Regions from separate parts of the Anaerotignum lactatifermentans genome, predicted to be linked through region 2. Evidence: predicted binding sites of a transcription regulator. Region 2 holds the regulator's gene; the other holds the start of a gene.
What was found. Region 2 encodes NrdR, which represses ribonucleotide reductase genes. Its sites were predicted from a motif close to CACAANATNTTGTG; they were not measured.
Positions count from the first base shown of each region.

Region 1: a site for NrdR is predicted at 1,930-1,943, ahead of nrdD (anaerobic ribonucleoside-triphosphate reductase). Genes of this name have one in related genera too.

Region 1 is NZ_JADCKK010000039.1:11,622-15,293, reverse strand. Features, by position in the region: gene nrdD (anaerobic ribonucleoside-triphosphate reductase) at 1-1,823, opposite strand, end outside; gene glpK (glycerol kinase GlpK) at 2,002-3,483, opposite strand.
Region 2 is NZ_JADCKK010000043.1:1,923-5,594, reverse strand. Features, by position in the region: gene INF29_RS10305 (hypothetical protein) at 1-186, opposite strand, end outside; gene INF29_RS10300 (hypothetical protein) at 359-550, opposite strand; gene INF29_RS10295 (hypothetical protein) at 642-914, opposite strand; gene nrdR (transcriptional regulator NrdR) at 933-1,400, opposite strand; gene INF29_RS10285 (YlmC/YmxH family sporulation protein) at 1,492-1,755, opposite strand; gene INF29_RS10280 (anaerobic ribonucleoside triphosphate reductase) at 2,016-3,672, shown strand, end outside.

The sequences.
Region 1 (3,672 bases), on a different contig from region 2:
TTGGACAAATCCCAGAAACGTTTTTCCAGATCCTGTTTCTGGATAGGGGAAATATCTTCTGTTACATGGCAGTGGAAAGAGTTGCTTACATAAGGACGGTCGGATACATTTTCCACTACGCCGTATTTCTTGCGGAACTGTGTTACCTGCAGGCCGCAGAGGCTTTCCGCAGGAGTGCCGTAGATGGCGTACAGATTGCCGTCGGCTTTCTTGAATTCCGCTACTTTATCGTTGATGTGCTGCAATGTGTCGATGGCAAACTGACCGTCTTCCACCAGAGATTTGCCGTTATACAGCTCCTGGAGTTCGTTCAGAGCGGTGATGCCGAAAGAAGCGGTAGCAGCCTTCAGCAAAGGTTTGATCTTGTCGTGAATGCCCAGATGACCGCCGTAGAAGCCGCCTTCGCAGTATGCCAGAGGGTTGGTGGATGCGCGCATTTCGCCCAGGTACGCATAAGTACGGATGTGGAGCTGACGAATCAGTTCCAGATAGTAGTCCAGTACTTCATAGAAAGGCTTGCTTTCCTGTTTTGCTTTTGCGTAAATCATAGGCAGGTGCAGGCTGACAGCACCGATGTTGAAACGACCTACGAAAACAGGTTTGTCGTTTTCGTCAGCAGGTTCCATGCCGCCCCGTTCAAACCAAGGGGACAGGAAGGCACGGCAGCCCATGGGGCTGATGATGGCGCCGTATTTTTTATACATTTCCGCTACATAGCCTTCGCCTGTGAGGGAAAGCCAGTCGGGATACATGGTCTTGGAGGAGCAGAGGATGCCTGCTTCAAAGACATCTTCCAATTCCTTGCCTTTTCCATGGAGATTTTCGTCATAAAGGAATACCAGTTTGGGGAACAGTACGGGCTTTTTGCAGTTTTTCTTGCCCTGTCCTTTTCTGCGGACGTTCAGCATGGTGATGGATGCCATTTTGGCAAATTTGCCTGTGCCTGTGCCGAATGTCATGGTGATGAAAGGATAATCGCCGCGGCTGGAAGCAACGGTGTTGAATTTGTATTCCCAGCCCTGGAAGCCCTGTTCAAAGTCGTTGAGGATGTCTGCCATGGCTTCTTTGTCCGCAGCCTTGGGTGTCAGACCCATGTCGATGTAACGGCGGTAGAATTTTTCATAGCTCTTTTCCGCAAAGGGTTCCAGCAGCAGGTCTACGGAAGGTACGGTAAAACCGCCGTACTGCTGGCTGGCAGCGGAAAGAACGATGTCGCCGATAACGTCAAAGGCAACGTTCAGTGTTTTGGGTTCGTTGTACCACAGGTTGCCCATTTCAAAACCGCCGGTCAGAACGCTTTTTACGTCGAACAGACAGCAGTTCATGGTGTCACGTCTGGCAGACATATCATGGATGTAGATATAACCGTCACGACATGCCTGGAGTTCTTCTGTGGTCATGAAGAATTTCTGGTACAGTTCTTTGTTCAGCTGATTGAATACCAGAGAGCGTTTTGTGGAAACCAGGGCGCTGTCGGTGTTGCTGTTTTCCTTGTCGCCGATATACATGATGGACTGGCTTTTTTTGTAAACCTCGTCCAGCATTTTCACAAAGTCCTGTTTGTAGTTGCGGTAATCACGGTAGCTTTTTGCAACTTCAGGCTTTACCTGTTCCAGTGCGCCTTCGACGATGTTGTGCATTTCCGCAATGGGGATGCCTTCTTTGCCAAGGGATTTCGCTTTTGTTTCTACGAAATCACAGATGAAATCCAGTTCTTCCTGTGTGAATTTCACCAGGGCGCGGTAAGCGGATTTGTTTACGGCAACTACAACTTTCTGCACATTCCACGGTTCGTGGGTATTATCTTTCTTAATCACATACATGATGATATCCTCCTTCATTCTCGGCAAGCGAGATACAATACATAGTCATTTGCTGTATCATAATGTACCACATACGGCTATATATTGCAATCAAAAATATAGACAACACAATATATTGTGAAAACTTAGAGAAGTTCATCCGATTTTTCATGGAAATTTTGTTAAGGTTATTTTTATTTTATTTTGTCAAGGTCTGACGCACTGCTTTTTGCCAGCCTTCCAGTTTTTCTGCCGCTTCTTCCTTGGATGCTTTGGGAGAATAGGCGTGAGAAACGCCCCAATTCCGACGGATTTCCGACAAATCTTTCCAGTAGCCTACCGCAAGACCTGCCAGATACGCAGCACCCAATGCAGTGGTTTCCAGTGTTTTGGGACGGAGCACAGGAACCCCTGTGATGTCCGCCTGAAATTGCAGCAGGAAGTTATTTGCAGCGGCGCCGCCGTCTACACGCAGTTCCGCCAGAGGAATGCCAGCGTCCTCCTCCATGGCGTGGAGAACGTCATAAGTCTGGTATGCCATGGATTCCAGTGCCGCACGGGCAATATGATTCCGGTTGGCACCACGGGTAAGACCTGTCAAAATACCTCTTGCGTAAGGGTCCCAGTAGGGCGCACCCAGTCCCACAAAAGCGGGTACCAGATAAACGCCGCAGGTATCAGGCACAGACATGGCAAGTTCTTCTGTTTCCGGCGCGGAACCGATGAGTTTCAACTCATCACGAAGCCACTGAATGGCAGCCCCAGCCACGAATACAGAGCCTTCCAATGCATAGGTGACTTTTCCGTCCAGTCCCCATGCAATGGTGGTCAGAAGCCCGTTTTTAGAGGTCACAGGGGCATCCCCTGTGTGCATCAGTAGGAAACAACCAGTGCCGTAGGTGTTTTTGGCAGAACCGGGTGTGAAGCAAGCTTGTCCAAAAAGGGCAGACTGCTGGTCACCAGCCGCTCCTGCAATGGGGATGGGTGCGCCGAAGTGGAAAGGCAGTGTATGCCCAAATACGCCGCTGGAAGGAATGACCTTGGGCAGGATAGAAGGGGGAATATCCAGAATGTCCAAAATTTCCGCATCCCACTGCAAAGTATGGATGTTGAACAGCATGGTGCGGGAGGCGTTGGAGTAATCGGTGGCGTGTACCTGTCCTCCTGTGAGATTCCAGATAAGCCATGTATCTACGGTACCGAACAGCAGATTGCCTTCCTCAGCCAGTTTTCTTGCCCCTTCTACATGGTTCAGCACCCAACGGATTTTTGTTGCGGAGAAGTATGCGTCCAGCAGAAGCCCTGTTTTTTCCCGGAATAGGTCGGTGTAGCCTTTTTTCGCCAGTTCTTCGCAGTCCTCGGCCGTCCGGCGGCACTGCCATACAATGGCGTTGTAAATGGGCTTGCCTGTGCGCTTGTCCCAGAGAATGGTGGTTTCTCGCTGGTTGGTGATGCCAATGGCGGCAATGTCAGCGGCAGTGAGCCCTTTCTGTTCCAGAGCCTTCTGTGCCACTTCCAGCTGGCTTTGCCAGATTTCCATGGGGTCGTGTTCCACCCAGCCGGGCTGGGGATAGATCTGACGGTATTCCTTCTGGGCAGTGCTGACAGCTGCGCCGTTTTTGTCAAAGAGGATACAGCGGGAGCTGGTGGTTCCTTGATCCAAAGACATGATATACTGCATACAAATCCTCCTTTTCATGGGAAAAGCCCCAGAGGGGGCTCAGACTGTAGATAAAGTAATTTTTATACTTTTTGCATGAACGCAGAAGGCCTTGGGGAACAAAGGGGTCAACACATTTGCTTCGCAAATGCCAGCCATAAATGGCTGTCCGCATCTCTTGCGGTGTGGGGTTCCCCAACTGGAATCCAC
Region 2 (3,672 bases):
ATAATTCTCCCGGCTGAAATCCAGCAAAAACATCTCATAGCCATCGGCTACGGTACTTTCAATACACTGCATGTAATATGCTTCATAAAAAGGTGTTTCCTGTGCTGCCCGGGAAAGATAGCTTTCTTTCTGCCCTTCCAGATAAAGGGTAACAGGGTCCTGTTTCTGTCTGATATGTAACTGCATGAAAATTCCTCCTTCTTTTTCTATTGTAAAAGAAAGCTTTCCTTTTCACGGAGGGTTTTCACCGCAAATAACAACAAAAAAAGAGTGTTTTCGCATAGGAAACACTCTTTTTGAGAGAACAGGCGGCTGTGCACCGCCGCCCGCTTTTTGCACTGTCTGATCCCTGAGGGTATCAGCAGTTACCGCAGTTGTTCAGCTGACCGCCGCAGTTATTGTTGCCGCAGCAGCACAGCAGGATCAGAATCCACAGCCAGGAATTGTCATTGCCACAGCCGCAGTTGCTGTTGTTGTTATTGCCGCACAGGCACAACAGCAGAATTACCCAAATGAAACTGTCATTACCGCAACCACCAAATCCACACATAATAAAAATACCTCCTTAAGTAAATTGTATCGACTTACAATTTAATCTTATGAGGTATTTTTTGCTTTCTTGCCTGTCTACTTAAAATTTTTTATCGGGGAAGCTGCAGATCGGAAACCAGAATGTCCACAGTAAAACCACCCATTTCGTCCATGAGGCTCACCATAGTAATGTGTTCCGCATCATGGAAGTACAACAAATGGCTCATGCCTTTTTCCACTGCCAGTGCCTGATTTTCCTCCAGACCTTCCAGCTGGCTTTCCAGCACTTCCATCCCTGCCGCCAGATACGCTCTGGCAATGCGTGCCGCTGTTTCCTGTCCATCAGGATGGGCAGCAAAAACTGCTTTTACTTTCTGTTCCATATTGTGCCGCCTCTTTTCTCAGGAATTGCCGTTCTTTTCATGGAGCATTTTTTCCAGTTCGTCAATAAAACTGTTGATGTCCTTAAACTGACGGTATACGGATGCGAAGCGTACATAAGCCACTTCGTCCAAGTCTTTCAGCCGTTCAATGACCATATTCCCCAGCTGTTTGCTTTCCACTTCTCTTTCGCCGCTGCCTGCCAGTGTATTTTCAATATCATCCACCAGCTTCTGAATCTGCTGAGCGGTGACAGGGCGTTTGTTGCAGGATTTCATGATCCCGTTCTGAAGTTTTGCCTTATCAAAAATTTCTCTGGTGCCATCACGTTTGATGACGGTAATGGGGATCATATCCACCCTTTCATATGTGGTAAAACGCTTGCCGCATTTTTCGCAGACTCTGCGGCGGCGAATCACGGAATTATCGTCCTGCGCCCGGGAATCAATTACCTTCGTATCCGCAAAATTACAAAAAGGACATTTCATGCCCAATCCTCCTCCTGTGTTTCTCAATTTCTTTGGTTTTTAGTATAAAGCAGAACAGCCCGCAGGTCAAGCACAAAGGGCAGTTTCTGTCCTATAGGGTCTCATCCCGTTCCATGCTGTCCGCATCCACTTCCACCAGTATGATATCGTCCCCGATACGACGGATACATCGCCAAGGGATATAATAGGCTCTACCTCTGCCAAAGGGGTTCCATCGACAGCCTTCCATGGGAATAATCAATGTGCGTATCTTCCCGGAAGGAATATCCAGTTCCAAGTCTCCCACAAAGCCCAACCGTCTGCCATCACAAATGTTGATGACTTCTTTTTCCTGCAAATCGGAGAATTTTTCCATTGACTTTTCCTCCTTTTTGTTCTTATTTTACTTTATGCCTTCCTTACAAAAATACTTGCACAAAATTACAAAAGTGTGACTTTTGCCCCTTGACGCTCTATAGAAATCGTAATACAATATATGCACGATATCACCGCACAAAAATCAATATATTGTATTTCTATGAATTCGAAAAGCCCATGGTTTCAGTCATGGCGCTCTGTGCGGAAGAAAAAAACTTACAACCAATCAGGTGGAATGAGGCAGAAAGAGGGATTGACATGATTACAACGATTACGAAACGAGATGGACGTGTGGCTTATTTTGACATCAATAAAATCGCCAATGCCATCGAAAAAGCCTTTCAGGCAACCAGCGGTGCAAAAAGCTATGCAACTTGTCTGGAAATGGCTCAGGAAGTATCTGATTATTTTGAAAATGAAAATATGGACTCCCCTTCTGTAGAACAAATTCAGGACAGAGTGGAACGGGTACTCATTGACCATGGCTTTGTGCAGACTGCAAAAGCCTATATCTTGTATCGCGCGGAACGTACCCGTATCCGTAACATGAACGATCGTCTGATGAAAACATTCGAAGACATCACATACAAAGATGCAACAGACAGTGATATCAAGCGTGAAAACGCCAATATCGACGGCAATACAGCCATGGGTTCCATGCTGAAATACGGCTCTGAAGGGGCAAAACATTTCTACGAATCTTATGTGCTGAACCCCAAACACTCTGAAGCACACCGCAACGGTGACATTCACATCCATGACTTGGATTTCTATACCCTGACCACTACATGTTGTCAGATCGACCTGCTAAAACTGTTTGAAGGCGGTTTCTCCACAGGTCATGGCGTACTGAGAGAACCCAACAGCATTGCAAGCTATGCTTCTCTGGCATGTATCGCTATCCAGTCTAACCAGAACGACCAGCACGGCGGTCAGTCTGTACCCAACTTTGATTACAGCATGGCTCCCGGCGTTGCAAAGACATACAAAAAACGCTATCGTTCCAATCTGGCTTCCCTCATCGAAGTGATGGACAGCGAAGAACATGCAAAGGCAATGAAAGAAGCTTTTGTGAAACTGGAAGACATGGGTCTGGTGCCTACACTGGACAAAAACGAAGCATATGATGCAGAAGAAGCCAAACTGGCAGAAGAAATCGGCATTCCTGTGGAAATCTATCAGAAAGCACAGGCTTTCACTGTAAAAAAATCCACAGAAGAAACAGATAAAGAAACATATCAGGCAATGGAAGCTCTGCTCCATAACCTGAACACCATGCACAGCCGTGCCGGCGCACAGACACCCTTCTCCTCCATCAACTATGGTATGGACACTTCAACAGAAGCCAGAATGGTTATGAAAAACATGCTGCTGGTAACAGAAGCAGGTCTTGGTGACGGGGAAACAGCCATCTTCCCTATCCAGATTTTCCGTGTAAAAGAAGGCGTCAACTTCAATCCCGGTGAACCAAACTACGACCTGTTCAAACTGGCATGCCGTGTCAGCGCAAAGCGTCTGTTCCCCAACTTCTCTTTCCAGGATGCGCCTTTCAACCTGAAATACTACAAAGAAGGTCATCCTGAAACAGAAATCGCATACATGGGCTGCCGCACACGTGTTATGGCAAATGTCCATGACCCTGAAAAAGAAATCACTCCGGGCAGAGGCAACCTGAGCTTCACCAGCATCAATCTGCCCAGAATTGCCATTATGGCAAACAAGAACATTGACTGGTTCTTCAACGAACTGGATCGCAAAATGGATCTGGTTGTGGAACAGCTGCTGGAACGTTTCGAAATCCAGGCAAAGAAAAAAGTACACAACTATCCTTTCCTCATGGGCGAAGGTATCTGGATTGACAGCGATAAACTGGGCTGCAATGACGAAGTACGGGAAGTGCTGAAAAATGGTACTC